4 regions of the Streptomyces sp. NPDC034103 genome follow, and region 1 is predicted to be linked to each of the others. Evidence: riboswitches for the same ligand, from Rfam matches in the RefSeq annotation. Region 1 holds a riboswitch; each other region holds the start of a gene.
What was found. A riboswitch is a leader RNA that binds a small molecule or an ion and turns the genes downstream of it on or off. The one in region 1 is predicted to bind cobalamin.
Positions count from the first base shown of each region.

Region 2: it holds a riboswitch for cobalamin, as region 1 does, so the genes downstream of both, ACZ56U_RS21480 (prenyltransferase/squalene oxidase repeat-containing protein) here and ACZ56U_RS13205 (ribonucleoside-diphosphate reductase subunit alpha) in region 1, are expected to answer to the same signal.
Region 3: it holds a riboswitch for cobalamin, as region 1 does, so the genes downstream of both, ACZ56U_RS02470 (energy-coupling factor ABC transporter permease) here and ACZ56U_RS13205 (ribonucleoside-diphosphate reductase subunit alpha) in region 1, are expected to answer to the same signal.
Region 4: it holds a riboswitch for cobalamin, as region 1 does, so the genes downstream of both, ACZ56U_RS29785 (cobalamin biosynthesis protein) here and ACZ56U_RS13205 (ribonucleoside-diphosphate reductase subunit alpha) in region 1, are expected to answer to the same signal.

Region 1 is NZ_JBVISS010000005.1:308,014-315,602, forward strand. It holds gene ACZ56U_RS13175 (carbohydrate ABC transporter permease) at 1-273, opposite strand, end outside; gene ACZ56U_RS13180 (extracellular solute-binding protein) at 350-1,633, opposite strand; gene ACZ56U_RS13185 (GntR family transcriptional regulator) at 1,941-2,705, shown strand; gene ACZ56U_RS13190 (DUF3311 domain-containing protein) at 3,006-3,263, shown strand; gene mctP (monocarboxylate uptake permease MctP) at 3,260-4,870, shown strand; gene ACZ56U_RS13200 (GNAT family N-acetyltransferase) at 4,961-5,467, shown strand; cobalamin riboswitch at 5,530-5,670, shown strand; gene ACZ56U_RS13205 (ribonucleoside-diphosphate reductase subunit alpha) at 5,797-7,589, shown strand, end outside.
Region 2 is NZ_JBVISS010000009.1:176,423-184,011, reverse strand. It holds gene ACZ56U_RS21490 (energy-coupling factor transporter transmembrane component T) at 1-257, opposite strand, end outside; gene ACZ56U_RS21485 (SCO2322 family protein) at 247-909, opposite strand; gene ACZ56U_RS21480 (prenyltransferase/squalene oxidase repeat-containing protein) at 906-2,138, opposite strand; cobalamin riboswitch at 2,256-2,396, opposite strand; gene ACZ56U_RS21475 (phosphotransferase) at 2,414-3,079, shown strand; gene ACZ56U_RS21470 (nuclear transport factor 2 family protein) at 3,148-3,621, opposite strand; gene ACZ56U_RS21465 (MBL fold metallo-hydrolase) at 3,712-4,779, opposite strand; gene ACZ56U_RS21460 (aldehyde dehydrogenase) at 4,947-6,404, shown strand; gene ACZ56U_RS21455 (ferredoxin) at 6,411-6,644, shown strand; gene ACZ56U_RS21450 (tetratricopeptide repeat protein) at 6,691-7,554, shown strand; gene ACZ56U_RS21445 (TetR family transcriptional regulator) at 7,551-7,589, opposite strand, start outside.
Region 3 is NZ_JBVISS010000001.1:560,432-568,020, forward strand. It holds gene katG (catalase/peroxidase HPI) at 1-284, shown strand, start outside; gene ACZ56U_RS02455 (NAD(P)/FAD-dependent oxidoreductase) at 366-1,472, opposite strand; gene ACZ56U_RS02460 (pyridoxal phosphate-dependent aminotransferase) at 1,566-2,741, opposite strand; gene ACZ56U_RS02465 (hypothetical protein) at 2,841-3,245, opposite strand; cobalamin riboswitch at 3,536-3,720, shown strand; gene ACZ56U_RS02470 (energy-coupling factor ABC transporter permease) at 3,751-4,461, shown strand; gene ACZ56U_RS02475 (energy-coupling factor ABC transporter substrate-binding protein) at 4,458-4,817, shown strand; gene cbiQ (cobalt ECF transporter T component CbiQ) at 4,824-5,573, shown strand; gene ACZ56U_RS02485 (energy-coupling factor ABC transporter ATP-binding protein) at 5,570-6,415, shown strand; gene ACZ56U_RS02490 (sigma-70 family RNA polymerase sigma factor) at 6,437-7,069, opposite strand; gene ACZ56U_RS02495 (hypothetical protein) at 7,219-7,589, opposite strand, start outside.
Region 4 is NZ_JBVISS010000014.1:62,233-69,821, reverse strand. It holds gene cobN (cobaltochelatase subunit CobN) at 1-873, opposite strand, end outside; gene ACZ56U_RS29790 (cobyric acid synthase) at 870-2,405, opposite strand; gene ACZ56U_RS29785 (cobalamin biosynthesis protein) at 2,402-3,343, opposite strand; cobalamin riboswitch at 3,445-3,585, opposite strand; gene ACZ56U_RS29780 (hypothetical protein) at 3,718-3,939, opposite strand; gene ACZ56U_RS29775 (inorganic phosphate transporter) at 3,977-5,218, opposite strand; gene ACZ56U_RS29770 (class II aldolase/adducin family protein) at 5,461-6,192, shown strand; gene ACZ56U_RS29765 (alpha/beta hydrolase family protein) at 6,320-7,447, shown strand.

The DNA.
Region 1 (7,589 bases):
CACCTTGGTGAAGTTGTCGAGCCCGACCGACTCGGCCGGCTTGAAGCCCCACAGCTGGGACTGCCCGAACTCCTGGAAGGACAGGGTGACCAGGCGGACCAGCGGATAGCCGAGGACGAGCGCCAGGATCAGCAGGCAGGGGGCGAGCAGCAGCCAGGGGGTGCCGGAGCCGGAGCCCCGGCCTCCGGGTGGCTTCCTCACCGCGGCCGGTGCCGGCGGTGGTGACTGCCGCGTCGGCGGCACTTTGGCAGTGGTCGTGTCTGCGGCACTCATCCGCGCGCTCCTCAGCGGTCCCTCAGGTCGTACGAGAAGCAGGGCCCTGTCGGTCTCGACAGGGCCCCGCCGGTGGTCACTTGGTGTTGATGACCTTGTCGATCGCGGCGTCCGCTTCCTTCGCGGCGTCCTCGACGGACTTCTTGCCGGTGCCGATGGACTGCAGCATCTTCTGCAGGACCTGGGCCTTCTCGACCTGGCCCCAGCCCGGCGCCATGGGCACGAACCAGTTGGACTCGGCCGCGGTGGCCGGGACCGCCGTCGCCGGGTCGTTCTTCAGGGTGGCGAGGTCGGTCTTGTTGTTGGGCAGGTTGCCCTTGGCGATCAGGCCCTTCTGGCCGGTGGAGCCCGTGAGGGCGTTGATCCACTCGGCGGCGACGGCCTGCGCGTCGGACTTCACCGGGACGGCGAGGTCGGAGCCGCCCAGGAAGACGGGGAGGTTCTTGCCGGACGGGCCGGGCATCACGAAGTTCTCGACGTTGCCCTCGAGCTTGCCGGTCTTGTCGTTCTCCTTGGCCGCGGCGGTGGCGCCCTCCCACGCGGGGGCGAAGATCATGCCGGACTTGCCCTGGCCGTAGACGATGTAGCGGTCGGACTCGTCCTTGGTCTTGTCGCCGTGCATGTAGGTGTCGACGACGTTCTGGAACGCCTTCAGGCCCTTGATGGACTCGGGCGAGGACAGGTTGGCCTTCCACTTGCCGCCGGACTCGACGGCGATGGAGCCGCCGGCGTCGTGGACGAAGGACATGGCCGCGTACCAGTCACGGGTGGGCTGGTACCAGGCGCTGAACTTGTCGCCCTGCTTCTTCTGGACCTTGTCCAGGGCGGCGGTGAGCTCGTCGTAGGTCTTCGGCGTGGACTTGACGCCGACCGAGGCGAAGAGGTCCTTGCGCCAGTTGGCGACGCGGCCACCGGCGTAGTAGGGGACGCCGTAGGTCTTGCCCTCGTAGGTCACCGAGGTCTTCAGGCCGTCCAGCCAGGCCCCGGAGTTGTCGAAGTCGGCCGCGTCGACGGGGGCGAAGGCACCCTTGACCATGTAGCCGAGCATCTCGGAGTTGCCCATCTCGACGACGTCGGGGGCCTTGTCGGTGGCGAGGACCGCGTCGAGCTTGGCGTTCTTGTCCGGCCAGCCGTAGTACTCGTGCTTGATCTTGATGCCGGGGTGCTTCTTCGTCACCGCGGCGTCGGCGGCCTTCACCAGTTCGGGCCAGTTGTTCTGCGCGTCCACGGTGAGCCAGACGGTCAGTTCCTTGGCGTCGGCGCCGCTGTTGTCCGAGCTGCCGCCGTCGTCGCCACCGCACGCCGCGATGGAGACCATCATGCCCGCGATACCGATCGCGGCTACGAGCTTGCGCTTCACGCCACCCTCCTCAGGGATGCCCACACCCCCCACCCATGGAGCTGGGTTCTGGACCAATGGTGTAGACCAGTACCGGGAGCTTGGCCCAGACCATGGGGCCTGTCAAGGGTGGTCGAATACGCCCTGACCAGCCGTTATGCGACCTACATATGCAGGAACCTTTAAGTAAGAAGCCAGCGAAAAGGGCGCCGCCGGAGTACTCTCTTCCGCTAGACCACTTACCTCTGTGGACTAGACCAAAAGAGGCGGCGACGGTATACAGAAGGGATCACGAGGTGACCCGCATCCGGAGCCGGGAAGGCAGACCATGAGCACCGACGTCAGCAGTGCTGAGAGCGAGGGCGGGGCGGGCGTCCGCACCGCGCGCGTGCCCAAGTACTACCGTCTGAAGAAGCACCTGCTGGACATGACGGAGACCCAGTCACCCGGCACCCCGGTACCCCCCGAGCGCACGCTCGCCGCCGAGTTCGACACCTCGCGCACCACCGTCCGCCAGGCCCTCCAGGAGCTCGTCGTCGAGGGCCGCCTCGAACGCATCCAGGGCAAGGGCACCTTCGTCGCCAAGCCGAAGGTCTCCCAGGCGCTCCAACTCACCTCGTACACCGAGGACATGCGCGCCCAGGGCCTCGAACCCACCTCGCAGCTGCTGGACATCGGCTACATCACCGCCGACGACCGGCTCGCCGAGCTGCTCGACATCACCGCGGGCGTCCGGGTGCTGCGCATCGAGCGGCTGCGCATGGCCAACGGCGAGCCGATGGCCATCGAGACGACCCACCTCAGCGCCAAGCGCTTCCCGGCCCTGCGCAGGTCCCTGGCCAAGTACACGTCCCTCTACACGGCACTGGCCGAGGTCTACGACGTCCATCTCGCCGAGGCCGAGGAGACCATCGAGACCTCGCTGGCCACCCCGCGCGAGGCCGGCCTGCTCGGCACCGACGTCGGCCTGCCGATGCTGATGCTGTCCCGGCACTCCTTCGACAAGGACGGTGAGCCGGTGGAGTGGGTGCGGTCGGTGTACCGCGGGGACCGGTACAAGTTCGTGGCACGACTCAAGCGACCCACGGACTGAGCCCCTCACGGGGACAGCGGCCCACGGACCGAGACTTCACACCTACAGCGGCCCACGGACCGGCGCCCTCGCGAACGCTGCTCGTGGTGTAGCGCGACCGCGCCTCCCGCTCTACGGTCCTCCCGTCTCCGTATGGACGGGAGGACCGCGCTGTGCGTACCGCGAACGTCCGAACCATCGCCGTCCGGACCTTCACCGAATCGACATACCGATATGCGGACGAGGTCTTCCACTGCTGTCACACCGTGACCTAGATTGCCTGCGCGTTCACGGTGATCAGTGAGGGATCGGAGCCGCCGCATGTCATCAGAATCGCCCGAGGCCAGACCACCGGTGGTGACACCGGTCCGGGTGGTCATAGCCCTCTGCCTGCTCGCGCCCTTCGTGGCGATGCTCTGGGTGGGGTCGTACGCGAAGGTCGACCCGACCTTCGCCGGCATCCCGTTCTTCTACTGGTACCAGATGGCGTGGGTGCTCATCTCCACGGCGCTGACGATGATCGCGTACAAGCTGTGGCAGCGTGACCAGCGCGCCCGCAAGGGGGGTGGCGCGCAGTGAAGAACGACGTCAACGGCGTGGCACTCACCGTCTTCATCCTCTTCTTCCTGGCCGTCACGGTCATGGGCTTCCTCGCCTCGCGCTGGCGCAAGGCCGAGAACGAGCACACCCTGGACGAATGGGGCCTGGGCGGCCGCTCGTTCGGCACCTGGATCACCTGGTTCCTGCTCGGCGGCGACCTCTACACCGCGTACACCTTCGTCGCCGTTCCCGCGGCGATCTACGCGGCGGGCGCGGCCGGGTTCTTCGCGGTGCCGTACACGATCCTCGTCTACCCGCTGATCTTCACCTTCCTGCCCCGCCTGTGGTCGGTCTCGCACAAGCACGGCTATGTGACGACCTCGGACTTCGTGCGCGGCCGGTGGGGTTCGAAGGGTCTGTCGCTCGCGGTCGCCGTCACCGGCATCCTGGCGACGATGCCGTACATCGCCCTCCAACTCGTCGGCATCCAGGCGGTGCTGGACGTGATGGGTGTCGGCGGTGGCGAGGACACCAACTGGTTCGTCAAGGACCTGCCGCTGCTGATCGCCTTCGGTGTGCTGGCGGCGTACACCTACTCCTCGGGGCTGCGCGCCCCGGCGATGATCGCGTTCGTGAAGGACACGCTGATCTACATCGTCATCGCGGTGGCGATCATCTACATCCCGATCAAGCTGGGCGGGTTCGACGAGATCTTCGGCGCGGCGAACGAGAAGTACACGGCCGCCAAGGCGGGCGGGCTGGTGCCGCCCGAGGCGGGCCAGTGGACGTACGCCACGCTGGCGTTGGGTTCCGCGCTCGCGCTCTTCATGTACCCGCACTCGATCACCGCGACGCTCTCCTCCAAGAGCCGTGAGGTGATCCGTCGCAACACCACGATCCTGCCGCTGTACTCCCTGATGCTGGGTCTGCTCGCGCTGCTCGGCTTCATGGCGATCGCGGCGAACGTCGACGTCACCAACCCCCAGTTGGCGATCCCGCAGCTCTTCGAGGACATGTTCCCGGACTGGTTCGCGGGCGTGGCGTTCGCGGCGATCGGCATCGGCGCGCTGGTCCCGGCGGCGATCATGTCGATCGCGGCGGCGAACCTCTTCACCCGCAACATCTACAAGGACTTCATCAAGCCGGACGCGACGCCCCAGCAGGAGACCAAGATCTCCAAGCTGGTCTCGCTGCTGGTGAAGGTGGGCGCCCTGGTCTTCGTCCTCACCATGGACAAGACCGTCGCGATCAACTTCCAGCTGCTGGGCGGCATCTGGATCCTGCAGACCTTCCCGGCCCTGGTCGGCGGCCTGTTCACCCGTTGGTTCCACCGCTGGGCGCTGCTCGCGGGCTGGGCGGTCGGCATGGTCTACGGCACGCTCGCCGCGTACGGGGTCGCCTCCCCGACCCAGAAGCACTTCGGCGGCTCGTCGAAGGAGATCCCGGGCATCGGCGAGATCGGCTACATCGGTCTGACGGCGTTCGTCCTCAACGTGGTGGTTACGGTGGTGCTGACGTTCGTCCTGAGGGCCGCGAAGGCTCCCGAGGGCGTCGACGAGACGAGCCCGGCGGACTACACGGCGGACGCGGGCGACCCGGGCGTCGAGGTGGAGCTGCCGCCGGCGACGGCGGGCACCTCGCACTGAGGCCCAACTCGCCCTGAGGTCTGCGCTGTTCAACGGGTCGTCGGTACATCCGGCGGCCCGTTGTCGTGCCCGTCGTGCACACTCGCTCTCATGGACATCGAGATCCGGGCAGCGGACCCCGGCGAATACGCCACCATCGGCGAGATCACAGCCCAGGCCTATCTTCTGGACGGTCTCCTCATCTTCGGCGGGAGCGACTGGTACCTCGGCGAACTCAGGGATGTCGCCAAGCGTGCCGCCGCGGCGGACGTACTGGTGGCCACCCTGGGCGGCGATCCGGTCGGCACCATCACCTATGTCTCCCCGGCCGGCGGGCCCATGGCCGAACGCGCCCGCCCCGGAGAGGCCGAGATCCGGATGCTCGCCGTAGCCCGCGCGGCCCGCGGCAGAGGCGCCGGAGAGGCCCTCGTACGCGCCTGTGTCGACCGCGCGCGGGCCACCGAGGACTGCACCGGCATGGTCCTGTCGACCCAGCCGGTCATGCACGCCGCCCGCCGCATCTACGAGCGCCTCGGCTTCGTCCGCGCCCCTGAGCGCGACTGGCGCCCGATCGAGGGCGACGACTTCACGCTCGTCACCTATGAGTTGACGTTCTGACACGCTCCGAAGTCGCCGCGACACAACATCTGGGGGTGCCACTCGAACCCGGCACAAGATGTATGCTCATGCTCGCTGTCGCCGCAGGGGAATCCGGTGCGAATCCGGAACTGTCCCGCAACGGTGTACTCATGCGTGCAAACACCCCCATGTTCGCGCACATGAGAGTCAGTCCGAGGACCTGTCGACAGTGCGCCCAGGCCGCCGTGGCCCGGGTGCCATGACGTCCGGGCCTCGTGGAGTGGGCCGGTGGACGCGACGCCGCGTGCGCTCGTGTGCTGCCCCCTGCCCTCCGCAAGGCCCCGTGCCGAGCGAGGGAGTGCCCCCACGTGACCATCGCGCCAGCCGACCCGGCTTCAGCGACCAGCATCGCCGCCGTGGACGAGGACGGTCCCGGTACCGCGCTGCTGCGGACCCTGACCGAGCTGACCGCCGACCTTCCCGACGCCGACCCCGGACGCGTCGCCGCCGCCGCGCTGCGCGGCCGGTCGGCCCGGGCCGACGAGGCGGAGTTGCGCGAGCTGGCCACCGAGGCGGCCGCCGGTCTGATCTCCGAGGACCCCGCCTACTCCCGGCTGGCCGCCAGGCTGCTGACGATCGGCATCGCCGCCGAGGCCGCCTCGCAGGGCGTCACGTCCTTCACCGAGTCGGTCGCGGTCGGCCACCGCGAGGGCCTGATCGCCGACCGCACGGCGGAGTTCGTACGGGTGCACGCGGAGCGTCTGGACGCGCTGATCGACCCGGACGGCGACGACCGCTTCGGCTACTTCGGCCTGCGCACCCTGCACAGCCGCTACCTCCTGCGGCACCCGATCACCCGCCAGGTCATCGAGACGCCCCAGCACTTCATGCTCCGGGTGGCGTCCGGCCTCGCCGAGGACGACACGGCACGGGCCGTGGACGAGGTCGCCGCGCTCTACCGGCTCATGAGCCGCCTCGACTACCTCCCCTCCTCCCCCACCCTGTTCAACTCCGGCACCCGGCACCCCCAGATGTCGTCCTGCTACCTCCTCGACTCCCCGAAGGACGAGCTGGACTCCATCTACGACCGCTACCACCAGGTCGCCCGCCTCTCCAAGCACGCCGGCGGCATCGGACTGTCGTACTCCCGCATCCGCAGCCGCGGTTCGCTGATCCGCGGCACCAACGGGCACTCCAACGGCATCGTCCCGTTCCTGAAGACCCTCGACGCCTCGGTCGCCGCCGTGAACCAGGGCGGCCGGCGCAAGGGTGCCGCCGCGGTCTACCTGGAGACGTGGCACTCCGACATCGAGGAGTTCCTGGAACTCAGGGACAACACCGGCGAGGACGCCCGGCGTACGCACAACCTGAACCTCGCGCACTGGGTCCCGGACGAGTTCATGCGCCGCGTGAACGCCGACGCCGAGTGGTCGCTGTTCTCCCCGGCCGACGTGCCCGAGCTGGTCGACCTGTGGGGCGAGGAGTTCGACGCGGCGTACCGCAAGGCGGAGGCGGACGGACTCGCCAGGAAGACCATCCCGGCGCGTGACCTGTACGGCCGCATGATGCGCACCCTCGCGCAGACCGGCAACGGCTGGATGACCTTCAAGGACGCCGCCAACCGCACCGCCAACCAGACCGCCGAGGCGGGCCATGTCGTCCACTCGTCCAACCTGTGCACGGAGATCCTGGAGGTCACCGACGACGGCGAGACGGCGGTCTGCAACCTGGGGTCCGTCAACCTCGGCGCCTTCGTCGTGGACGACGACATCGACTGGGAGCGGCTGGACGAGACCGTCCGCACCGCCGTGACCTTCCTGGACCGGGTCGTCGACATCAACTTCTACCCGACCGAGCAGGCGGGCCGCTCCAACGCCCGCTGGCGCCCGGTGGGCCTGGGCGCGATGGGCCTCCAGGACGTCTTCTTCAAGCTGCGCCTGCCCTTCGACTCCCCGCAGGCCCGCGCCCTGTCCACCCGTATCGCCGAGCGCGTCATGCTCGCCGCGTACGAGGCCTCCGCCGACCTCGCCGAGCGCAACGGCCCGCTCCCGGCCTGGGAGAAGACCCGCACGGCCCGCGGTGTCCTGCACCCCGACCACTACGGCGTCGAACTGACCTGGCCGGAGCGCTGGGCGGCCCTGCGGGACCGTATCGCCGCGGT
Region 2 (7,589 bases), on a different contig from region 1:
AGCTTGACGAAGGCGGAGTAGGCGCGGGCCCAGGGGGCGTCGGGGCGGCACGCGGCCACGACGAAGGCGGAGGTGGCGATCAGCAGGGCGAGCAGGAGGGGGTTGGTGGTGCGGGTGGCCGCGACACCGAGGGAGAGCGCCCACAGCCACCAAGCGCCGGGGTGGAGCGGCGTGGCGCCGGAAGGAAGCCGTGCGGCGCCGCCGGGGGCGAGCCGCGGGGCGCGGCCGTCGCCGCGGCGCCCGGGCTCAGCGCGCATTCCGGCGCCGCCTCGCCTGCCACACCGCCGCCGCGCCGAGTGCCGCCACGGCCGCGGCGCCGGCGAAGACACCCACCGACGGGCCCGCGCCGCCGTCGTCCTTCTCGGCGGACCGGGCGGGCGCGGGGGACTCGGTCTGCGGCTTCTTCCCCGACGCCACCTGCTCCCCGCACCCCGCCCGCGGATACCCGGCGATGGCGCACAGCAGGGCGTCGGTGCCGTACCGCAGGGGTGTGGCGACCGTCGCCAGGGCCTCCGCCGTGGTCGCGTCGGTGGCGACCACCGCGCACGCCGTCCGCGCCGGCGGCGGGGTCTCACCGGAGGGCGCGTCCGACGCCGTACCGAAGTCGACGACCAGCGCGACGCGCTTGCGGCCGTCCTCGGCCGGGGTCCGCGCGCAGATCGTGGCGAAGGACGCCGTGCCGCGGGGCTTCGTCGCGTCCGCGGAGTCCTCGCTGACGGCGAACCGGAAGCCCTGGACGTCCCCGTCGGAGGGGACGGTGGTGGCGGGCCCCTGGGTGGCGTAGGTCCAGGTGCCGCCGGTGCGGTCCCAGAAGGACCAGTAGCGGTAGCCGGTGGCGTGGGCGGCGCCGGTCGCGCCGGTCAGCAGGACCAGCGCGGCCAGGAGCGGGGCGAGGGCTCGGCGGATCACGGCTGCCGCTTCTTGTTGCGGCCGCTGATCAGGAAGCCGACGCCGATGCCGGCGACGAGTCCGACGCCGATGATCCACCAGACACTGACGCCCTCCTCGTCCTTCTCGGCGGCCTTGTCGTCCGCCTCGGGGGCCCGGCTCTCGTTCGCGGCGGGGACGTCCCGCGGCTGGGGACCGGTGGCGTTCAGCAGGGCCACGAGGTCCGCGCCCCCGAAGTCGCGCGGGTTGAGACCGGAGGCCTGGGCGGCGAGGACGAGCTGCGCGTACGCGGCCGGACCGCTCTGCTCGGCCCACTTGAGGGCGTGCGCCGCGAGCCAGCGGCCGGAGGCGGCGGCCTCGGTGTGGAAGTCGGCGGCCGAGAGGGCGACGACCGCGTCCGCGGTGTTGCCGTAGTCGGGCTGGTTCTCGCTGCCGGGCATGACCGAGGTCAGGTGCTTGTCCTTCGCCAGGGCCCTGGCGAGGTAGGAGGCGCCGTTGTGCGCGGCCTGCTCGGCGTCGCCGGGCTTCGCGCAGGACGCCGCGGCGGTGTCGTCGTCGGCCTGGACGTTCGTCGGCTGCTCGCCGAGCGCGCCGAGCACGGCCGCGGCCGTCGCGTCCGCGTTGGCGGCGAGCTTGCCCTTCTTGTCGGGCTGGTAGGCGAAGGCACCCGCGCCGTCACCGGTGCACGGCAGGGCGAGCTTCAGCAGGGCGTCGTACGGCGTCCTGCCGTCCTTGCGCACCTTCGCGGGCTGCTCGCCGACGGCGCTCAGGGCGCCGATGACCACGGAGGTGGAGTTGGCGTCGCTCGCCCTGCCCGGCGTGTAGCCCCAGCCGCCGTCCTTGTTCTGCACGGACTTCAGCCAGGCGACCGCCTTGCCCGGCGCGTCCTCGTGGCCGCCCGTCGCCGCGAGGGCCTGGACGGCGGCGGCCGTGCTGTTGGTGTCGACCATGACCTTGGCGTCACAGGCCTTGGCGGCATCCGCGCGGAAAGCGGGGAAGGCACCGTTCGCGCACTGCTGCCCGGCCAGCCAGTCCACCGCCGTCTCGGCGGGGTCCACGCCCTGCTCCACCTGTGCGAGCAGCGTCATCGACTGCCGCCACACCCCGTCGTACGTGGGGTCCGCGCTGCCGTAGAGACCGTCCGGTATCACCACCGACGGCGACGGCGAAGGACTCGCGGCCACGGCCGGTGCGGCGGCCCCGATCACTGCGGTGGCGGCCAGGACCGCGGCGCTGCGGCGGACGTTCATGATCGGCGGGTGCCTCTCCCTGAAAGGGGAGCCGGGCAGCGCGGGACACCCCGGCGGCTCGGCTCCGTATGCCTCGACGGTGCCGCACACCGGCCGGTTGCCGGTGCGCGTGAGCCGGTCACTGGGACCGTACGGGGCGATCCGGCTCGCCCTCTCGTGGTGCGAAGGGCTTACGGTTGCGGGTCAGCGCCGGAATTGCACCGGCTTCCCCCCGTACGGGCGTGATGACGACCCGGCCACTGTACCGGGCCGTAGGAAGCCGCCGAGGGGCGGCTGTGAGCGGCGGTAGTTTCGGGGTCGTGGAGAGCACGGGGAGACTGATCGGCTCGGGGCGGGCCTCGGACGTGTACGAGATCGACGAGGCGTGGGTGCTGCGGCGGACCCGGGACGGCCACGGCGACGCGCTCGCCGAGGCCGCCGTCATGGAGCGGGTGCGCGGGCACGGGTACCCGGTGCCGAGGGTGCGGGTCGCCGACTCCTCACGGACCGAGCTGGTGATGGAGCGGCTGCACGGGCCGACGCTGCTGACGGCGTTCGGCGCCGGACGGATCGGCGCGCGGGAGGCGGGGGAGGTGGTCGCCGGGCTGCTGCGCCGGCTGCACGCGCTGCCGGGGCGGGTCGTCCACCTGGATCTGCACCCGGACAACGTGATGCTGACGCCCGACGGCCCCTACGTCATCGACTGGGCCAACGCCGAGGAGGGCGACCCCGCTCTCGACTGGGGCATGTCCGCCGTGATCCTCGCCCAGGTCGCCGTCGGTGACACCCCGCTCGCCGCACCGGCCCGGGCGATGCTGACCGGCCTGCTCGCCGACGCCTCGCGGCTCACGGAGGAGGGGCTGGCCGCGGCACGTCGGCGGCGGGCGCTGAACCCGACGATGAGCCGGGCGGAGACCGAACTCCTCGGGACCGCAGAGGACTTGATCCGCTCATTGATGTGAGCGGGACCCGTCACACCCTGTGCTGCGGCGACCAGAAGCGGGGGGATGGTCCGGCCCGACCTCCTCGACTACCCGCTCGCCCCGGACGCCTGAGGTGTCGGGCCCCCGAAGGGCAGATGCAGCACCCGGGAGGCCAGCAGCCAACTCCCGTCCGCCGTACGCCGGAACGTGTCCTCGTAGTGCCCGACCTGGACCGGCGGCCCGGAGGGGATCGGGGTCGTGCCGCCGTCGTGGCCGTCGACGCGGTACGTGGTGAAGTACGAGGTCGCGCTCGCCGTGTCGGCGGAGTCGACGGTGACCAGGATGTTCGACATCACCCGCCGCGAGAGCCGGTCGCCGGGGCGCGAGCCGAAGTACTCCCGCAGTGCCGCCCGCCCCTGGAACCGCCGCGCGTCACCGCCCGGAGAGGGCCACTCCCAGCTGCCGTCCTCGGTGAACAGCTCGGCGACGGAGCCGGGTTCGCCGAGATCGAGGCGGCGGACGAGATCGACGATGAGGCGCTCGCAGGCGCGCTCGGCGAGGAGTCGCTCGATGGGGTCCATGATCCTGTGTAGCAGCCGCAGGCCGGCCGGGGCGACCGTTCGAGCCATCGGGCCCGCGCCGCCCGATGACCACCGAGGAGGGGGCGCGGCTCAGGTCACATTCGGGACCGTCACCGCCACGTATGCCACCGGCTCGCTCCCCGCGACCGCCTCCGCCCGCCCCAGCTTCACCAGCCGCCGCAGATGGGCCTCGGCCTCCGAGACCGCGATGTTCCGTGATCCGTAGGGGATCTGGTCCCACGGCCGGTTCCACTCCATGCGCTCGGCGAGCTGCCACGGGGTCAGCGGCGCCGCGAGCAGGGCCAGCAGTCCGGTCAGCCGCTCCTCGTGGTGGGCGAGCAACTCCCGTACGCGGGCGGGCGCGTCGGTGAACGCGTGCTGGTGGGCGGGGAGGATCTCCGCGGGGGCGAGACAGCCGACGCGTTCCAGGGAGTCGAGGTAGTCGCCGAGCGGGTCGGTGACGGTGGCGTCGTCGGGGTCCTCGTACAGGCCGATGTGCGGGGTGATCTCGGGGAGTACGTGGTCGCCGGAGAACAGCCGCCCGTGGCCGGGGAGTCGGGCGGGGTGCTCCTCCTCCAGGTGCAGGCAGACATGGCCCGGGGTGTGGCCCGGCGTCCAGATCGCGCGCAGCCGGCGGCCGGGGAGGTCCAGGAGTTCGCCGGGAACGATCTCGCGGTCGGGGAGGGCGGGGGAGAAGCCGGGGAGCCGGCGGGGCCGGCCGGCGCGCAGCGGCGCCACGTGCTCCTCGGGGGCGCCGGCCGCGGTCAGCTTGGCCGACATGTACGACAGCCAGTGGCCGGCGTCGGTCTCGCGGGTGCGGCGGACGATCGCCGAGTCCGCCGCGTGCATCGCGATCCAGGCGCCGGAGGCCTCACGGACCTTGCCCGACAGTCCGTGGTGGTCGGGATGGTGATGGGTGATCACCACGCCGTGGATCTCGCCGACCGTCGTGCCCAGTGCCGTCAGTCCCGCGGTGAGGGTGTCCCAGGACGCCGGGTCGTCCCAGCCGGTGTCGACGAGGACCGGGCCGCGGTCGGTGTCGACGACGTAGACGAGCGTGCAGCCCAGGGGGTTGTCGGGGATGGGGACCCGCAGGGAGCGGACGCCTCCGCCGTGATCGCCGACCGCCGGTTCGGGCTGTGGCACCGACTGCGTCATGGGCTCCCCCGTCTCCGCGTTCCGGTCACTATAACTAGAACGGGTTTCGATGGGAGCCCCGGTCACCCTTCTGGTCCGTTCGCCGCTGTGGACTCCTCCGAGGGGAGCTGGTATCAGTTCCGGTATCTGATGAACCGTCAGAGTCAGCTCCCGGGGAGGCAGTCGCGATGACCGAGCTCGTGGAACACGGACAGCTGTTCATCGGCGGGGAGTTGACCGACCCCCTGGGCAAGGACGTGATCGAGGTGATCTCCCCGCACACCGAGGAGGTCATCGGACGGGTCCCGCACGCCTCGGCCGAGGACGTGGACCGGGCCGTCGCGGCGGCGCGCGCGGCCTTCGACCACGGACCCTGGCCGCGCATGACGCTCGACGAGCGCGTCGAGGTCGTCACCCGCATCAAGGACGGCATCCTCACCCGGCACGAGGAGATCGCCCGCGTCATCTCCTCCGAGAACGGCTCCCCGTACTCCTGGAGCGTCCTGGCGCAGGCGCTCGGCGCGATGATGGTGTGGGACGCGGCGATCACGGTCGCGCGGGACTTCACCTACGAGGAGCAGCGCGACGGCGTCCTCGGCAGGATCCTGGTCCGGCGTGAACCGGTCGGCGTCGTCGCGGCCGTGGCCCCCTGGAACGTCCCGCAGTTCGTCGCCGCCGCCAAGCTCGCGCCCGCGCTGCTCACCGGCTGCACGGTGGTGCTCAAGCCGTCGCCCGAGTCGCCGCTGGACGCCTATCTCCTGGCCGAGATCACGCGCGAGGCCGGGCTGCCGGAGGGCGTGCTGTCGATCCTGCCCGCCGACCGGGAGGTCAGCGAGTACCTGGTCGGGCACCCGGGCGTCGACAAGGTCTCCTTCACCGGGTCGGTGGCGGCCGGCAAGCGGGTGATGGAGGTGGCGTCACGCCATCTGACGCGCGTGACACTGGAGTTGGGCGGCAAGTCGGCGGCGGTCGTCCTACCGGACGCGGACATCGAGACCTCCGTCCCCGGGATCGTCTCGGCGGCCTGGATGAACAACGGCCAGGCGTGCGTCGCCCAGACCCGCATCCTCCTGCCGCGCTCCCGCTACGACGAGTTCGCGGACGCCTTCACGGCGGCGGCGAACGCCCTGGTCGTCGGCGACCCGCTGGACCCCGCGACGCAGGTGGGCCCGCTGGTGGCGCGGCGCCAGCAGCGCCGGAACCTCGACTACATCCGCATCGGCCAGGAGGAGGGTGCCAAGATCCTCGCCGGCGGCGGCCGTCCGCCCGGCCTGGACCGCGGCTGGTACGTGGAGCCCACCCTCTTCGGCGACGTCGACAACTCCATGCGGATCGCGCGGGAGGAGATCTTCGGCCCCGTGATCTGCCTGCTTCCCTACGGTGACGAGTCCGAGGCCCTGAAGATCGCCAACGACTCGGACTACGGCCTGTCCGGCAGCGTGTGGACGGCGGACGTGGCCCATGGCATCGAGGTCGCGCGCCAGGTCCGTACCGGCACCTACTCCGTCAACACCTTCAGCCTGGACATGCTCGGCCCGTTCGGCGGCTACAAGAACTCCGGTCTGGGGCGGGAGTTCGGCCCCGAGGGCTTCAGCGAGTACCTGGAGCACAAGATGATCCACCTCCCGGCCGGCTGGGAGGGGTGAGCGGCCGTGGGCGACCGCTGGCAGGTCGAGGTCGACCGTTCCCTCTGCATCGGCTCGGCCCAGTGCGTCCACCACGCCCCCGACGCCTTCCACCTCGACGCGGGCCGCCAGTCCCACCCGGTCGAACCGGAGACGGACGCCAACGAGAAGATCCTCGCGGCGGCGGAGAGCTGCCCGGTGGAGGCGATCATGATCACGCTGCTGGGGAGCGGGGAGCCGGTGTTCCCGCCGGAGGAGTGAAGGCTTACGCTCCAGCGGTCGTCATCGAGGGACCGTTGGAGTGGGTGTGAAGAAGTCCGAGGCCAAGCAGCTCATCGAGCGGGCGTACGAGGCGTGGGACGCGGAGGAGTGGCTGCGGGCCGCGGAGGCGTTCGAGCAGGTCCTCGGGCACTTCCCGGACGAGAGGCAGAGCGCGACGTGGTGGTACGACGCCGCGCTCGCTCACAAGTTCCTGCGCAACTGGTCGAAGGCGTACGAACTCGGCCGCGAGGCCGCCGCCCGAGCCCCGCGCGGCGAAGGCGATCCGGCGTACTGGAACCTCGGCATCGCGGCGACCATTCAGCGGGACTGGACGACCGCGCGGGACGCGTGGAAGGGATTCGGCATCGAACTCCCCGACGGCGAGGGCGAGATCGACGGCAGCTTCGGGAGCGCGTGCGTACGACTGAACACCGGCGGGCAGCAGGAGGTCGTGTGGGTCGAGCGGCTGTGTCCCACGCGCGGACGCGTGGTCAACGTGCCCGTCACAGGCGGCCGGCGGTTCGGCGAGATCGTCGTGCACGACGGTGTGCCGAACGGCGAGCGGATCGTCGAGGGCACGACGTTCCCCGTCTTCGACGAACTGCTGCTCTTCACGGCCTCCCAGCTGCCCACCCTGGAGGTCACGGTGAACGCCGGGGAGCGGGCCGACCTGGAGGCGCTGCTCACGTTGTTCACCACGCACGGCTACGGCGCCGAGCCCGCCAGTTCCGTACGGATGCTCTGCGCGTGCTGCTCCGAGGGCACGCACGAGCAGCAGCGGTCCGCCGACGCGGGAGCCCAGCAGGTCTCGCTCGCGGCGCCCGAGGAAGAGGCGCGACGGCTGCTTCAGGAGTGGGCGGGACAGACGGTGCTCGGCCGGAGCTGGAGCGGACTGGAGCCGGTGGCTTAGTCGCCGGGCGCCGTCAGGTCGATCAGGCGGCACAC
Region 3 (7,589 bases), on a different contig from region 1:
CCGAGACCCCCGGTGTCCTCACCAACGACTTCTTCGTCAACCTGCTCGACCTGGGCACGGAGTGGAAGTCGACCTCCGAGGACCAGACCCACTTCGAGGGCCGTGACGCCTCGGGCGCGGTCAAGTGGACCGGCACCCGTGCCGACCTGGTCTTCGGCTCCAACTCCGAGCTGCGCGCCCTCGCCGAGGTCTACGCGAGCGACGACGCGAAGGAGAAGTTCGTGAAGGACTTCGTCGCGGCGTGGGTCAAGGTGTCGAACGCCGACCGCTTCGACCTGGTCTGAGTCAGCGCACCGGGACGCCCCGGCCGGCCCGCACGGGCCGGCCGGGGCGTTCCGGGTTTCCCCTGCGCGAAGTGCGGGCCCTCAGGCGGCCGTGTATCCCAGCTGCCTGCGCATGTACGGCGTCATCAGGGTCTTCGCCTTGGCCAGGACGGAGGTACGACCGCCCAGGACCGCGCTCTCCCCGCCGGGCACCGGCAGCAACGTCAGGCCGTCGGCCCCTCCGAAGGGCACGATCAGCGGCGTGCGGTGGACGGGACGGTAGAAGCGGGGTTCCTTGCGGTGCCTGCCGGGGCTCTGGAGGTGGGCGCGGATGTTGTGGACCGCGAGGTCGGCCTGGGCCAGGGCGGTGGGGGTGATCTTGAGCTCCGTGGCGTCGTTGACGTCACCGACCGCGAAGACGTCGGGGCGGCCGTCGACCCGGAGCGTCCGGTCGACCTTGACGTGCCCGGAGGGGTTCAGCCAGTCACCGTGGCCGCCGAGGCGGAGCCAGAGGGTGTTGGGCGTGGTGCCCGTGGCCCAGTACGAGAGGTCGGCCTCCAGGACCTCACCGCGCGCGTCGCGATAGGTGCCGAAGTCGAGGCCGGGCGACATGAACGACTCCAGCCGCACCTCCACGTCGTGCGCCTCCAGCCAGGCCAGCGCCTTCCGTCCGGCGCGTTCGCTGCCCGTGCCGTGCAGCAGGGCGGGACCGGAGTGGGCGAGCGTGACCCGCGCGTCCGGCCGGGCCAGCCGTATCTCCGCGCTGAGCTCGACACCGGAGGGCCCACCGCCGACGACGAGGACATGGTCGGCGCCGGCGACGGCCTGCTGGTGCCCGGCGAAGGCCTTCGCGGCCTCCTCGACGGTGGTGCCGTTGAAGCGGGCCGGTTCGGGGTAGTCGGCGCCGGTGGCGATCACCACCACGTCGTAGGGCAGCCGCTCCCCCGTGGCCAGGACGACCTGCCGGGCCTCGGTGTCGATGCGCAGCGCCTTGCCCAGCACCACCTGGCCGCCGCGGAGCAGCCGGTCGTACGGGATGAAGGGCGTCACCGACCACTCCGGCCGGACGCCCGCCCGCAGCGAGGCGACGCGATGGAAGAAGACCTCCTTGCGGTCCACCAGCGTGACCCGCGCGGTCGCGTCCAGTTTCCTCGCGATGCGGACGCCCGCGTAGCCGCCGCCGATCACCACTACGTCGCCGTCGCTCACACGACTCTCCTGTGCTGTGGGGGAGCCAGCAGCGTAACGCTTGAAATTTAAAGTTACGGGGCGAGTGATGTGTGCGTTCCGTGAAGCGATGCGCTACGCCAGCCCGGCGACGAACTTGCCGAGCCGGGCCAGACCCTCGCGCAGCGTGTCGCCGGAGGCCGCGTACGACAGGCGGACGTGCGTGTCCGCCGTCCCCACTCCGAAGTCCCGGCCCGGGGTGAGCGCGACGTGCGCCTCCCGCAGTGCCCGGGCGCAGAACTCCCACGAGGTGAGCCCGGTGCCGCTGACGTCGAAGTAGACGTAGAACGCCCCGTCGGGCGGCACCGGCACCGGCAGCCCGATCCGCGCCAGGCCGTCCAGGACGAGCGCGCGCCGGCGCCCGAACTCGGCGCGCCGCTCCTCGCAGACGGCGAGGGAGTCAGGGGTGAAGCAGGCCAGGGCGGCGTGCTGGGCCGGGGTGGAGGCGCACAGGAAGTAGTTCTGGGCGAGGCGTTCCAGCGCCGGTACGAGCATCTCCGGAACGACGCACCAGCCGAGCCGCCAGCCGGTCATGCCGAAGTACTTGGAGAAGCTGTTGATGACGACGGCGTCGGGGTCGTACGACAGGGCGCTGCGGGGCGGCCGGTCCTGGTCGTCGTGGTCGCCGAGGTCGAGGTAGATCTCGTCGACGATCCGCCACGCCTGGCGCTCCCGGGCCAGTGCGCACAGCGCGGCCAGTTCGTCGCCCGGCACCGAGGTGCCGGTCGGGTTGGAGGGCGTGGCGACCATGACCCCGCGCGTGCCGTCCGTCCAGTGCTCCCTAACGGAGTCCGCGTCCAGTTGGAAGCGCGAGGCCGCGCTGGTCGGCACCAGCCTGACCCGGGCGCCGAAGCTCTCCATGATCTGCCGGTTGCACGGGTAGGACGGGTCGCCGATCAGCACCTCGTCCCCGGTGTCGACGAGCGCGGCGGCGCCCAGCACCAGGGCGGCCGAGGCGCCCGCGGTCACGACGACACGGCCCGGGTCGACGTCGACGCCGTGCCGCTCGCCGTAGAACCCGGCGATCGCCTGCCGCAGGGCGGGCATGCCGAGCGCCTCGGTGTAGCTCATGGGCCGGCCGTCCATGGCCGCGCGCATCGCCTCGACGACGGCCGGGGGCGCGCCGAAGTCGGGCTCGCCGAGGCTCAGCTTGACCACGTGGTGGCCCTGGGCCTCCAGGGCGGCGGCGTGCTTGCCGAACTCCATGGCGTAGAACGGGGCGACGGACTCGGCCCGCTGCGAGATCCGCATGCTGCGACCTCCGGCTCGACGACGGACGGGACGTCCCGACCCTAAGCGGTCACGAAAGGGGCGGGCCCGCGGGCCCGCCCCTTGGTCACCTCGTGGTCGTCAGGCCCTGGCGTACTCCCAGCCGCCGCAGTCGTACGGGGTGCCGTCGGAGCCTTCCTGGAGGCAGGCGCGGATCTGGAGGGTGGTGCCCTCCGCGAAGGACAGGTCCCAGTCGTGGGCGACGGCGTAGCCGGAGCCGTTGTAGTACGAGTGGGTGGCGGAGCTGGAGTTGTAGCGCCACTGCGCGGCGGTGCCGTGGCCGTCCTTCGCCATGTCGAGGGCGGTGAGGATCTCGCCGTCGGCCGCGAAGTACGTCTTCGCGGTCACCTGCGAGGAGATGATGGAGTTGGAGGCCTCGTAGACCTCGCCGGCGGCGTGGGCCGGGGCGATGCCCAGGGCGAGTGCCGACGCGGAGGCCGCGGCGATCCCGAGGGCGGACGTCAGTCGGCGGTGGGACGTGCGCAAGACAGCGTTCCTCTCTTCGAACAACTGGTCGCGCCGAACTTACCTGAGAGACAGGGGAGTTCATCCGGAATTTCCGGGCCGGCCCCGCGCTCCACGCGTCCGCCGCACGCCCGCGTCGCGGAGGGGCGGCCCCGCGGGGGTGGGCGTGGTCGAGCACCGCGGGCAGCTCACGGGTGTCGATCTCGCGGTGCGCGCCGCGTTCGGCCCCGTCCCGGTGTGCGCCCGGTGCGAGCCGGGGGGCGCCGTCCGCGCGCCCCCTGTCGGCGCTTGCCAGCGCCTTTCCGAGGGCACTACTCTCGCCAGGCCTTGGTGAACGGGAAATCCGGTGCGATGCCGGTGCGGCCCTCGCCACTGTGATCGGGAAGTCCGGCTCCGGCCCTTGCGGGCAGCCACTGGGTCCTTGTGACCCGGGAAGGCGGAGCACCGGGCGGTGGGACCCGTGAGCCAGGAGACCGGCCAAGGCGCGTCAACCATCCACGAGGTGCTGGAGAGGGTCTGCTGAGCCATGCACATAGCCGAGGGATTTCTGCCTCCGGCGCACGCGGTCGCCTGGAGCGTCGCGTCCGCGCCATTCGTCGTCCACGGAGTGCGCTCACTCACGCGTGAAGTCAGGGAGCATCCGGAGAGCACCCTGCTCCTCGGCGCCTCGGGCGCCTTCACCTTCGTCCTGTCCGCGCTGAAGCTGCCCTCGGTGACGGGCAGTTGCTCCCACCCCACCGGCACGGGCCTGGGCGCCATCCTGTTCCGCCCGCCGATCATGGCCGTACTGGGCACCATCACCCTGCTCTTCCAGGCGCTGCTGCTCGCCCACGGCGGCCTGACCACGCTGGGCGCCAACGTGTTCTCGATGGCCATCGTCGGGCCCTGGGCCGGATACGGCGTCTACAGACTGCTGCGGCGCCTCGGTGCGCCGCTGATGGTGGCGGTGTTCTTCGGCGCGTTCCTCGCCGACCTCTCCACCTACTGCGTCACCAGCGTGCAGCTGGCGCTCGCCTTCCCCGACCCCGGCAGCGGATTCCTGGGCGCGCTCGGCAAGTTCGGCTCCATCTTCGCCGTCACGCAGATCCCGCTCGCGGTGAGCGAGGGGCTGCTGACGGTGTTCGTGATGCGTCTGCTGGTCCAGTCGAGCAAGGGCGAACTGACGCGGCTGGGCGTGCTGTTGACCCGCCCGGAGAAGACCGCGGCCGACGCCGGGACGGAGGCGGTGGCCCGATGAGCCGGAACGCGAAGATCAACACCCTGTTGCTGCTCGTCGTGGCGGCGCTCGCCGTACTGCCGCTGGCCCTCGGGCTCGGCGACCACAAGGAGGAGCCCTTCACGGGCTCCGACACCGAGGCCGAGACCGCGATCACCGAGATCGAGCCGGACTACGAGCCCTGGTTCTCGCCGCTGTACGAACCGCCGTCCGGCGAGATCGAGTCGGCCCTGTTCGCCCTCCAGGCGGCAGGAGGCGCGGGCGTCCTCGCCTACTACTTCGGACTGCGCCGGGGCCGTCGGCAGGGCGAGGCCCGGGCACTGGCCGGACAGAAGTCCGAGGACGCCCGGGACGAGTCCGCCACCGAGCGGACCTGATCCCGCGTGCTGCCGATCGACGCGGCCGCGCACAGCAGCCGCTGGCGCCGCCGTCACCCCGTGGACAAGGCCGTGCTCGGCCTCGGCCTGACGATCCTGGCCATCTCGCTGCCACCCTGGCCGGGTGCCGCCCTGGTGCTGCTGACGTCCGTCACCGTCCTCCTGGGCCCGGCGGGGGTGCCCGCCCGGCGCCTGTGGCGCGCCTACCGGGTGCCGCTGGGCTTCTGTGCGACCGGGGCGCTCACCCTGCTGGTCCAGGTCGGCGGCCCCGACGGTCTCGTCGCCCCGGCCGACGGCGGCTGGGTGCGCGCCGGGGAGCTGTTGCTGCGGACGTCGGCCGCCTCCCTCGGCGTGCTGCTGTTCGCCTTCACCACCCCCATGTCGGACCTGCTGCCCCGGCTGGTCAGGGCGGGCGTGCCCGCACCCGTCGTGGACGTCGCCCTGGTGACGTACCGGATGAGCTTCCTGCTCCTGGACTCCGTGCGCCGCGTGCGGGAGGCGCAGGCCGCGCGGCTCGGGCACACCGGCCGGGCGGCGGAGTGGCGGTCGCTGGCCGGGCTCGGCGCGACCGCTTTCGTCCGGGCGTTCAGCCGGGCCGCCCGGCTCCAGGACGGTCTCGCCGGACGCGGCTACGACGGCACCTTGCGCGTGCTGGTGCCCGAGGCCAGGGTCTCGGTCCGTTTCACGGCCGCCAGCGTCGCGCTGCTCGCGGCGGTGGCCGCCCTCACCCTCGTCCTGGAAAGGCCGCTGTCATGAGCGAGCCCGCACTGGTCGCCCTGCGGGGCGCGTCCTTCGCCTACGAGGACGGCCCGACCGTGCTCGACGGCCTCGACTTCGAGGTGCGCGAGGGGCGGGCCCTCGCGCTGCTGGGCCGCAACGGCAGCGGCAAGACCACCCTGATGCGGCTGCTCAGCGGCGGACTGCGGCCGCACCGCGGTGCGTTGTCGGTCGAGGGACGGCCGGTGTCGTACGACCGCAAGGGGCTGACCCGGCTGCGGACGACCGTACAGCTGGTCGTGCAGGACCCGGACGACCAGCTGTTCGCCGCCTCCGTCGCCCAGGACGTGTCCTTCGGGCCGCTCAACCTCGGTCTGCCCGACGCGGAGGTACGGACCCGGGTGGCCGAGGCGCTGGCCGCCCTGGACATCACCGCGCTCGCCGACCGGCCCACCCACCTGCTCTCCTACGGCCAGCGCAAACGGACCGCGATCGCGGGTGCCGTGGCGATGCGACCGCGCGTGCTGATCCTCGACGAGCCGACCGCCGGACTCGACCCGGACGGCCAGGAGCGGCTGCTGACCACCCTCGACGCACTGCGCGCCTCGGGCACCACGGTGGTGATGGCCACCCACGACGTCGACCTCGCCCTGCGCTGGGCCGACGACGCCGCTCTGCTCACCCGCGCCGGCGCGCACACCGGCCCCGCCGCCGCGATGCTGGCCCGTACGGAACTGCTGCGGGAGGCGGGGCTGCGGCTGCCCTGGGGTGTCGCGGCCGCCCGACTGCTCCGGGAGCAGGGGCTGTTGGCCGACGACGCCCCGGGTCCGCGCACCCCGGACGAGCTCGCCGCGGTGTCGCCCGACGCCGCCTCCCGCTGACGCCGGGCCGGTTCGCGGCGCTCAGGCCGCCAGGGCGGGTTCCTCCTCCCCCGCCGGGGAGGAGGCCCCGTCGTCCAGCAGGTCCATCAGGGACGCGCGGGCCCGGGCCACCCGGGAGCGGACCGTGCCCACGGGGCAGTCGCTGACCGCGGCCGCCTCCGCGTAGGGCAGGCCGACCAGCTGGGTGAGGACGAAGGCCTCGCGGCGCTCGTCCGGCAGCGCCTCCACCAGGTCGAGCAGCGCGATGCCGTCGTCGAACCCGGGCAGGTCCCGCGGCTGCGCGCGCTCGACGGCCAGCTGCCAGTCCGGTGCGTCGCAGAGCCGGGGCCGGGCGGAGGCGTGCCGGTGGCTGTCGATCACGGCGCGGCGGGCGATGGCCAGCAGCCAGGCGCGGGCCGAGGAGCGGCCCTCGAACCGGTGCAGGCTGGCGAGCGCCCGCAGGAAGGTGTCCTGTGCCAGGTCGTCGGCGGCCTGGGGATCGCCGCTCAGGTGGGCGACGTACCGTTTCACGTCGAGGTGCAGGGCGCGTACGAAGTGCTCGACCGCGTCCGCGTCACCGCCCCGGGCGGCGAGTGCCCAGGCCGTTGTCGACTCGTCCGGCGTCATCGCTCCGTCGTGGGACGCGCGCGCGGCGGACAGGGCAGAAGTGATCACGTGGTGTCCTTCTCGGTCGTCCATGATCCGGACCGGTGCGCGGGTCGGCGCGGGCGGTCCGGTGCGGGGAGACGGCCGTACGGCACCCACGGGCGCGTACGGCCGAGGCCCGAGGCACCCCCTGGGCGGCCTCGGGGAACCGGCTGTCGTCAGGCGACAGCGGTCCCCGCGGGCGGCCCCCGAGAGGTGATCGCGTGGACGAGGAGAAGGCGCGGCACCCGGTCCGAGGACGGCCGGTGCGCGCGCACGCGCGGCGGCTCGGGGGTGCCGGGCACCGGGGCGAGCAGCAGGCGCAGGGGTGCCGCCAGCCGGCCGGCCACGGCCCGCAGGATGCGGAACGCGGCCTTCTCGCCGTACGCGAGCCACAGCCCGCACAGCAGTCCGGCCAGCAGGTGGGCGGCGAGCATGCCGAAGGAGGAGGAGCCGGGCATGGAGTGACCCGCGTGCCCCAGGGGCCCCATGTCCATGGCGTCCATATCCACGGACGCCATGGCGTCCAGGTGCATCGAGCCCATGTGCG
Region 4 (7,589 bases), on a different contig from region 1:
GGAGAACGGGACGGTGATGAGGCGTCCGTCGAACTCCGGGATCGCGACCTGCATCGCCGCGTCCATGGGGGACAGGGCGGCGTCGGACGCGTCCCAGGCCGCCCGGGACGACGTGAGGCAGAGCCCTTGCAGCACCGGCACGTCGAGGTCGGCGAGCGCCCCGATGTCCCAGGCCTCCTCGTCACCGCCGGCGGAGGCATGCGAGGCGTGGGCGCCGCCGGCGGCGAGGACGGTGGCGACGAGGGTGTCGGCCTGGCCGAGGATCTCGTACAGCGCGGCGTCGGCCCCGCGCAGCGAACCGCAGTACACGGGAAGGGCGTTGGCGCCGCGTGCCTCGACGGCCTCGCAGAGGGTGTCCACGAAGGCGGTGTTGCCGCTGAGTTCATGGGCCCGGTAGAAGAGCACGCCGACGGTCGGGCGGCCCTCCTCGCGGGCGTACGAGCCGTGGACGCCGAACTCCGGCATCTTCTGCGGCTCGACGAACCCCTCACCGGTCAGCAGCACGGTGTCGGAGAGGAACCGGGCGAGTTCGGTGAGGTTGTCGGGGCCGCCCTCGACGAGGTACTTCAGCGCCTCCGCCACCACACCGGCCGGCACGGACGACTCGGCCATCAACTCCGCGTCCGGGACGGACTCCCCGCCCAGCAGCACGGTCGGGATCCCGGCGGCCTTCAGCGCGGCCAGCCCGTCCTCCCAGGCACGCTTGCCGCCGAGCAGCCGTACGACGGCGATGTCCGCGCCCTCGACGAGCGCGGGCAGCTCCTGCGCCACGTCCACGCGGGTCGGGTTGCCGATCCGGTAGTCGGCACCGGAAGCGGCGCGGGCCGCCAGCAGGTCCGTGTCGGCGGTCGACAACAACAACACTGTGCTCATGCGGGCGCTCCCGGTGGAATGAAAGGCAGTCCTTGCGGCGCGCCGGACTCGATGAGCCGCCACAGCGCGTCTGTGTCCGCGTGCTGTTCGATCAGGTCGCCGAGCCGGTCGAGCTGCTCCTCGCGCAGCGCGGCGAACGAGGTGTCGGGCGCCGGCACGAAGCGGCGGCCCGCGGCGGCCGCCACCTCGCGCAGGAACGCCCGCCGGAACCCGTCCGACTCCAGCGACCCGTGCCAGTGCGTGCCCCAGGTCTGTCCGACCCGGCAGCCGTCCAGGCTGTGTCCCTTGTCATCACAGATGAACGCCTCCCCGCCGCTGACGTCGGCGACCCCGTGATGGATCTCGTACCCGGCGACGTGCTCGCCGAGGGCCTCGCCTTCCGGCCGGGTGAGGGTCTTCTCGCGGGCGAACCGCACCCGTACGGGAAGCACTCCGAGGCCGTCGACCGCGCCGGCGCGCGACTCGACCTCGTCCTCGATGTGCTCGCCGAGGATCTGGAACCCGCCGCAGACGCCGAGGATCGGGCGCCCCTGTGCGGCCCGTGCGGTGAGGGCGTCGGCCAGGCCGCGCTCCCGCAGCCACTCAAGGGCCCGGACGGTTCCCCGGGTGCCGGGGATGACGACGAGGTCGGCGTCGGCCAGTTCCTCCGCCCGGTCCACGAACCGCACCACGACACCCGGTTCGGCGGCCAGGGCGTCGACGTCGGTGAAGTTGGACATGAGCGGGACCGCGCAGACGGCGACGCGCAGGATGTCCTCGCCCACGGGCGGGGCGGTGTTGGACTCCCGGACGGTCCCGCGCAGGGACACCCGGAGCCCGTCCTCCTCGTCGATGCCGAGCCCGTGCCGGAAGGGCAGCACGCCGTAGGTGCGCCGCCCGGTGAGGCCGTGCAGCATGTCGAGCCCGGGTTCGAGGAGGGACACGTCCCCCCGGAACTTGTTCACGAGGAACCCGGCGACGAGCCTCTGGTCCGCCTCGGACAGCAGGGCGACGGTCCCGAAGAAGGAGGCGAAGACCCCACCGCGGTCGATGTCACCGACGACGAGCACGGGCAGCCCGGCATTGCGGGCGATGCCCATGTTCACGATGTCGGTGCGCCGGAGGTTGATCTCGGCCGGACTGCCCGCGCCCTCACAGATCACCGCGTCATACGTGCCCCGCAGTTCGGCGAGACAGTCCAGCACGGTGCCGAGCAGCCGCTGTTGGCGCCCGCCGTGGTACCCGCGTGCGCTCATCTCGCCCACCGGCTTGCCGAGCAGGACGACCTGGCTGCTCTGCTCGCCACCGGGCTTGAGCAGCACGGGGTTCATCGACGCGGTCGGCTCGACGCGGCAGGCCTGGGCCTGCATGGCCTGCGCCCGCCCGATCTCGGCACCCTCCCGCGTCACGAACGAGTTGAGGGACATGTTCTGCGCCTTGAACGGCGCGACCTTGACCCCCTGGCGCACCAGCCACCGGCAGATCCCGGCGGTGACAACGCTCTTGCCGGCGTCGGAGGTGGTCCCGGCGACGAGAAGCCCCCCGCCGCTCATGACCTGCGCCCCTTCACGACGGCCCGCGCGGCGACACCCACGCCGAGCGCCAGCAGCCCGACCCGGCGCGACAGCCGTACGGCCCGCTCGATGTCCGTGACCTCCACGGATCGCCCCTCCCCATTCAGCACGGGCCGGTGCTCCACCCGCCCCGCGTACGACAACGTCCCGCCCAGCCGTACCCCGAGCGCCCCCGCGAACGAGGCCTCCACGGGCCCGGCGTTGGGACTCGGATGCCGGCGCGCGTCGGCACGCCAGGCCCGCACGGCACCGCGCGGATCGCCGCCGGCCACCGTCGCGAGTACGGCGGTCAGCCGCGCCCCGGGCCAACCCGCCACGTCGTCCAGCCGGGCCGAGGCCCACCCGTACCGCCGGTAGCGGGGGGACTTGTGCCCGACCATGGCGTCCAGCGTGTTGACGGCCCGGAAGCCCAGCAGTCCCGGCACCCCGGCGACGGCTCCCCACACCAGCGCCCCGACGACGGCGTCGGAGGTGTTCTCGGCGACGGACTCCACGACGGCCCGGGCGATCCCGTCGGCGTCGAGGGCCTGCGGATCCCGCCCGCACAGATGCGGCAGCCGCTCCCGGGCCGCCTCGACGTCCCCGGCGGCCAGGGCCCGCCCGATGACCCGGGCCTCACGCGCGAGCGAGGTGCCCCCGACGACGGCCCAGGTGGCGGCGCCGGTCAGCGCGACGGAGGCGGTACGGGAGGGGCGTAGGACGTGCTGCGCCACGGCACCGAGCGCCACGACGCTTCCGGCGCACACCGCGGTGTGCAGCGCCCCCCAGCCCCGGTGGTCCCGCCACAGCATCCGCTCCACGGCGCCCGCGGCCTGTCCGAACGCGGCGACCGGATGCCCCCGGCGTGGATCACCGAGCAGCAGGTCCCCGAGAAGTCCGGCGGCGGCGCCGTACGCGAAGACGCGATCGGCACGCATCGGCTCAGCCGGCCGTGGGGTCGGGCAGCGACCTGGAGCGGTACCTCAGACGGCAGGCGAGCATGGTGATATGTCCTCACTCAGGGTGTCCACGCCCTGGTTCGACGAGACCGACGACGAGAGTTCCTGGCTCCCGGGGCTACCTACCCCGGTGACAGTGGCGGGACCGCGCCGGACTCGCACCGGCTTCCTCTCCATGCCGTCGTACATGGCCACGGCAGTCCACCACGGGCTCCGAAGGGCCGTCAACTTGCCGTTGACCTGGGGTGGGGGAGTGTGCCGAGGCCCACATACGGGCGGTCGCGGGTGTCACGAAAACGTGGGGTGCGGGACGGCGAACCGTCCCGCACCCCACGGGGGCCGTGCGCGTCGCCTCAGGCGACGATCAGATAGATCCCGTACGCCACCGCCGCCGCGCAGGCGGCGAAGCAGGCGTACGCGGCGGTGACCGCGAGGGCGGCGGAGCCACCCTGGGCCGAGGCCTGTTCCTGGCGGGTCAGGCCCTTGATGCCGAGGGTGAAGAGGGCCACGAGAGCCACGGTGACCACGAGGCTGACGCCGAAGACGGAGCCCAGCGCTTCCCAGTCGATCTTCATGCCGGTGATTCCTTCGTTGACGTGGGGTGCGTGGGGCTCAGACGGCGGCCGGCGGGGCCGGCTCCGCCGTCGCGGCGATCGGGGCGGGGATGGTGGCCGTGAGGTCCTCGGTCACCGTGCCGGTGGGGGGCGGGGTGACCGCGGCGATCGCCGTGGTGACGACGCCGGCCGGCTCCTCGCTCTCGTTGACGTTCGTGTGGTCGACGACCTCGCGGCGCGAGATCTTCCAGATCGCCGCGCTGGAGCCGACGAGGAAGACCGCCACCAGGGCCGTGCCCCAGCTGCCGAGGTCGCAGACGGACTCGGCGATCGCGCCCACGAGTGCCGCGGCCGGGAGCGTCAGGCCCCACGCCACGAACATCCGGGTCGCGGTCGACCAGCGCACCACGCCGCCCTTGCGGCCGAGACCCGCGCCCATCACCGAACCCGAGACCGAGTGGGTGGTGGAGAGGGAGAAGCCGAGGTGCGAGGAGGCGAGGATGACCGTGGCCGCGGAGGTCTGGGCGGCGAAGCCCTGCTGCGGCTGGAGGTCGGTCAGGCCCTTGCCCATGGTGCGGATGATGCGCCAGCCGCCGAGGTAGGTGCCGAGCGCGATGGCGAGACCCGCGGAGAGGATGACCCACATCGGCGGGTCGGAGTCGGGGGCGACGGCGCCGCCGGCGACCAGGGCGAGCGTGATGATGCCCATGGTCTTCTGCGCGTCGTTCGTGCCGTGGGCGAGGGAGACCAGGCCGGCCGAGGCGATCTGGCCCGCGCGGTAGCCCTTCTCGGAGGACTTGCTGCCCGCGGACTTCTTCCCGAGCGAGTACATCAGCCGGGTGGCGAGCAGCGCGGCGATGCCCGCGACCAGGGGGGCCGCGATCGCCGGGATCAGAACCTTGGTGACGAGCACGTCGCCGTGGACGGCACCCGTGCCGGCCGAGGCGATGGTGGCGCCGATCAGACCGCCCATGAGGGCGTGGGAGGAGCTGGAGGGAAGCCCGACCAGCCAGGTCAGCAGGTTCCAGAGGATCGCGCCGACCAGGGCGGCGAAGATGACCTCGGGACGTATGCCGCTCTCGTCGACGAGACCCTTGGAGATCGTGTTGGCGACCTCCACGGAGAGAAAGGCGCCCACAAGGTTCAGCACGGCGGACATGGCCACCGCGACCTTGGGCTTGAGCGCACCGGTCGAGATGGTGGTGGCCATCGCGTTCGCGGTGTCGTGAAAACCGTTCGTGAAATCGAACGCGAGTGCGGTTACGACCACAATCGCGAGGATCAGCGAAAAGTTTTCCATTTACCCAGGCAATCGTTCGAGCGTCATTGGCTCGTTGAACGTAAGCAACCAGGATGAACGGAAGGTGAACTGAGGCGGGCCGCACGGTGACTGGAATCGAGGGTTTCCCCTCCGATCCTCCCGCGCGGCCCGAGCGCCGCCCGAGTCACGCCCCCGGAAGCCGTCCAGCAGGCCGCCCGGACCCCGCCCCGAAGTGCCCCGGCCCGGTCCCGTCGTACGCCCCCACCTGACAGGATCGCCGCATGGGCGAGCAGCGACGCGAGCAGCGGGACGGGCAAGGTGCCGGGCAGGGCGCACAGGATGCGCCGCAGCCGTGGCGGCGGAGCGTGCGCGCCGAGGAGGCGCACGCCTGGGAGGAGCTCGTGGCGACCGCCCGGCGCACCGTCTCCGACGGGCTCGTCGTCGGCACCTCCGGCAACGTCTCGGTCCGTGTCGAGGACACCGTGCTGGTCACCCCCTCGGGAGTGCCCTACGACCGGCTGACGCCCGACGACGTGACCGGCGTCGACCTCGACGGCCGCCAGGTCCTCGGCCGGCTCGTCCCCACCAGCGAACTCCCCATGCACCTCGCGATCTACCGCAGCGGTGACGCCGGCGCCGTCGTCCACACCCACGCCGTCCACGCGACGGCCGTCTCGACGCTCGTCCCGGAGCTCCCGGCGATCCACTACATGTCCGGCGCGCTCGGCGGCGCCGTCCGGGTCGCCCCGTATGCGACGTACGGCACCGAGGAGTTGGCCGCGCACATGCTCCGCGCCCTCGCCGACCGCACCGGCTGCCTGCTGCGCAACCACGGCACGATCACCTACGGCGCCACCCTCGACCAGGCCTTCGACCGCACCGCCCAGCTGGAGTGGATGTGCCGTCTGTGGCTGACGGCGTCCTCGGTACCGGGCCTCAGTCCGACGCTCCTGTCGGAGGACCAGGTGGCGGAGGCCGGCCGGAAGCTGCGGGGGTACGGGCAGCGCGGGTGACGAGGGCCCCGGCCCCCCACGCGTCGCACACCGATCCGCGTCACCCCGACTCACCGCGCGGCACGGCGATTCACCCCGATCCGTCCTCCCACTGGCCTGTGACCGGGTCCACCAGGACACTGGACGCGTGCGCACTGTCAAAGCGACGGCCGCCGCCGTCACCGTGGCCCTGGCCGCCGGCGCCGCGAGCGTCGCCGTCGGCCGACTCGCCAGCGACGCCGCCCTCAAGGCGCCCCCGGGCGGGCCGTTGCCCACCGAGCCCCGGCTCACCGTGCACGCCACGGCCGCGGGCCAGGTCGCCCTCACCCGGGACCTGGCCGCCCTGCGCCCCGGCACCTACGGCCTCGCCGGGGATGCCGCCCACGCGGTCGTCGGCCCCGTCCTCGACACCGCCGCCCACACCGCCGACACCGTCGTACGCCGGCTGGAGCGGGTCACGCACGGCACCCTGCGCCCCGGCGACACCGTGTGGTTCACCCCCAACGTCCACGTCGGCGACCCCGTCTCCGCCCTCGGCCTCACCTATCAGGAGGTCGACGTCCCGGGCGAACTCGGCGCCCTGCCCGCGTGGTTCGTCCCCGGCATCCGGGCCACCTGGGTCATCTCCGTGCACGGCCTCGGCACCACCCGCGAACTCTCCCTGAACGTCCTGGAGTTCCTCGCCGCCAGCCGCTTCCCCGTCCTCGCCCTCGGCTACCGCGGCGACCTCGGCGCGCCCCGCCCGCCGGACGGCCTGAACCACCTCGGCGAGACCGAGTGGCGCGACCTGGACGCGGCGATCCGCTTCGCCGTTCGCAACGGCGCCCGGAAGGTCGTCCTGCACGGCTGGTCCACCGGCGCCACCATGGCCCTGCGCGCCGCCGCCCACTCCGGGGTCCGGGACCGCGTCTCCGGCCTGGTCCTCGACTCCCCGGTGCTCAGCTGGGAGACCACCCTGCGCGCCCTCGCCACCGCCCGCCGCACCCCGGGCGCCCTGCTCCCGCTCGCCGTGCGCGCCGCACAGGGCCGCACCGGGCTGCATGCCGACGCCGCCGCCGAGGCGGCCGACCCGGACCTCCTCAGGGTGCCGACGCTGATCGTGCACGGCCCCGACGACACCATCGCCCCCTGGACCCACTCGCGTCGCCTCGCCGCCGCCCGCCCGGACCGGATCGCCCTCCACACCGTCCCGCACGCCCCGCACGGCGCCATGTGGAACGCCGACCCCGCCGGTTACGAAGAGGTGCTCCGACGCTTCCTCACCCCGCTGATGTAACGCCGCCCCGGCCTGCCCGGGAGCCCGGCCCACGGATTCCGTTTAAGGCCGTACCACTGGCCGGTTCGTGTCCCCCGAGCGCCCGCCGGACGCCCTGCCTTGGCCCTCTCCATCGCCCGCCGTTACATTCCGTTTGGGATTT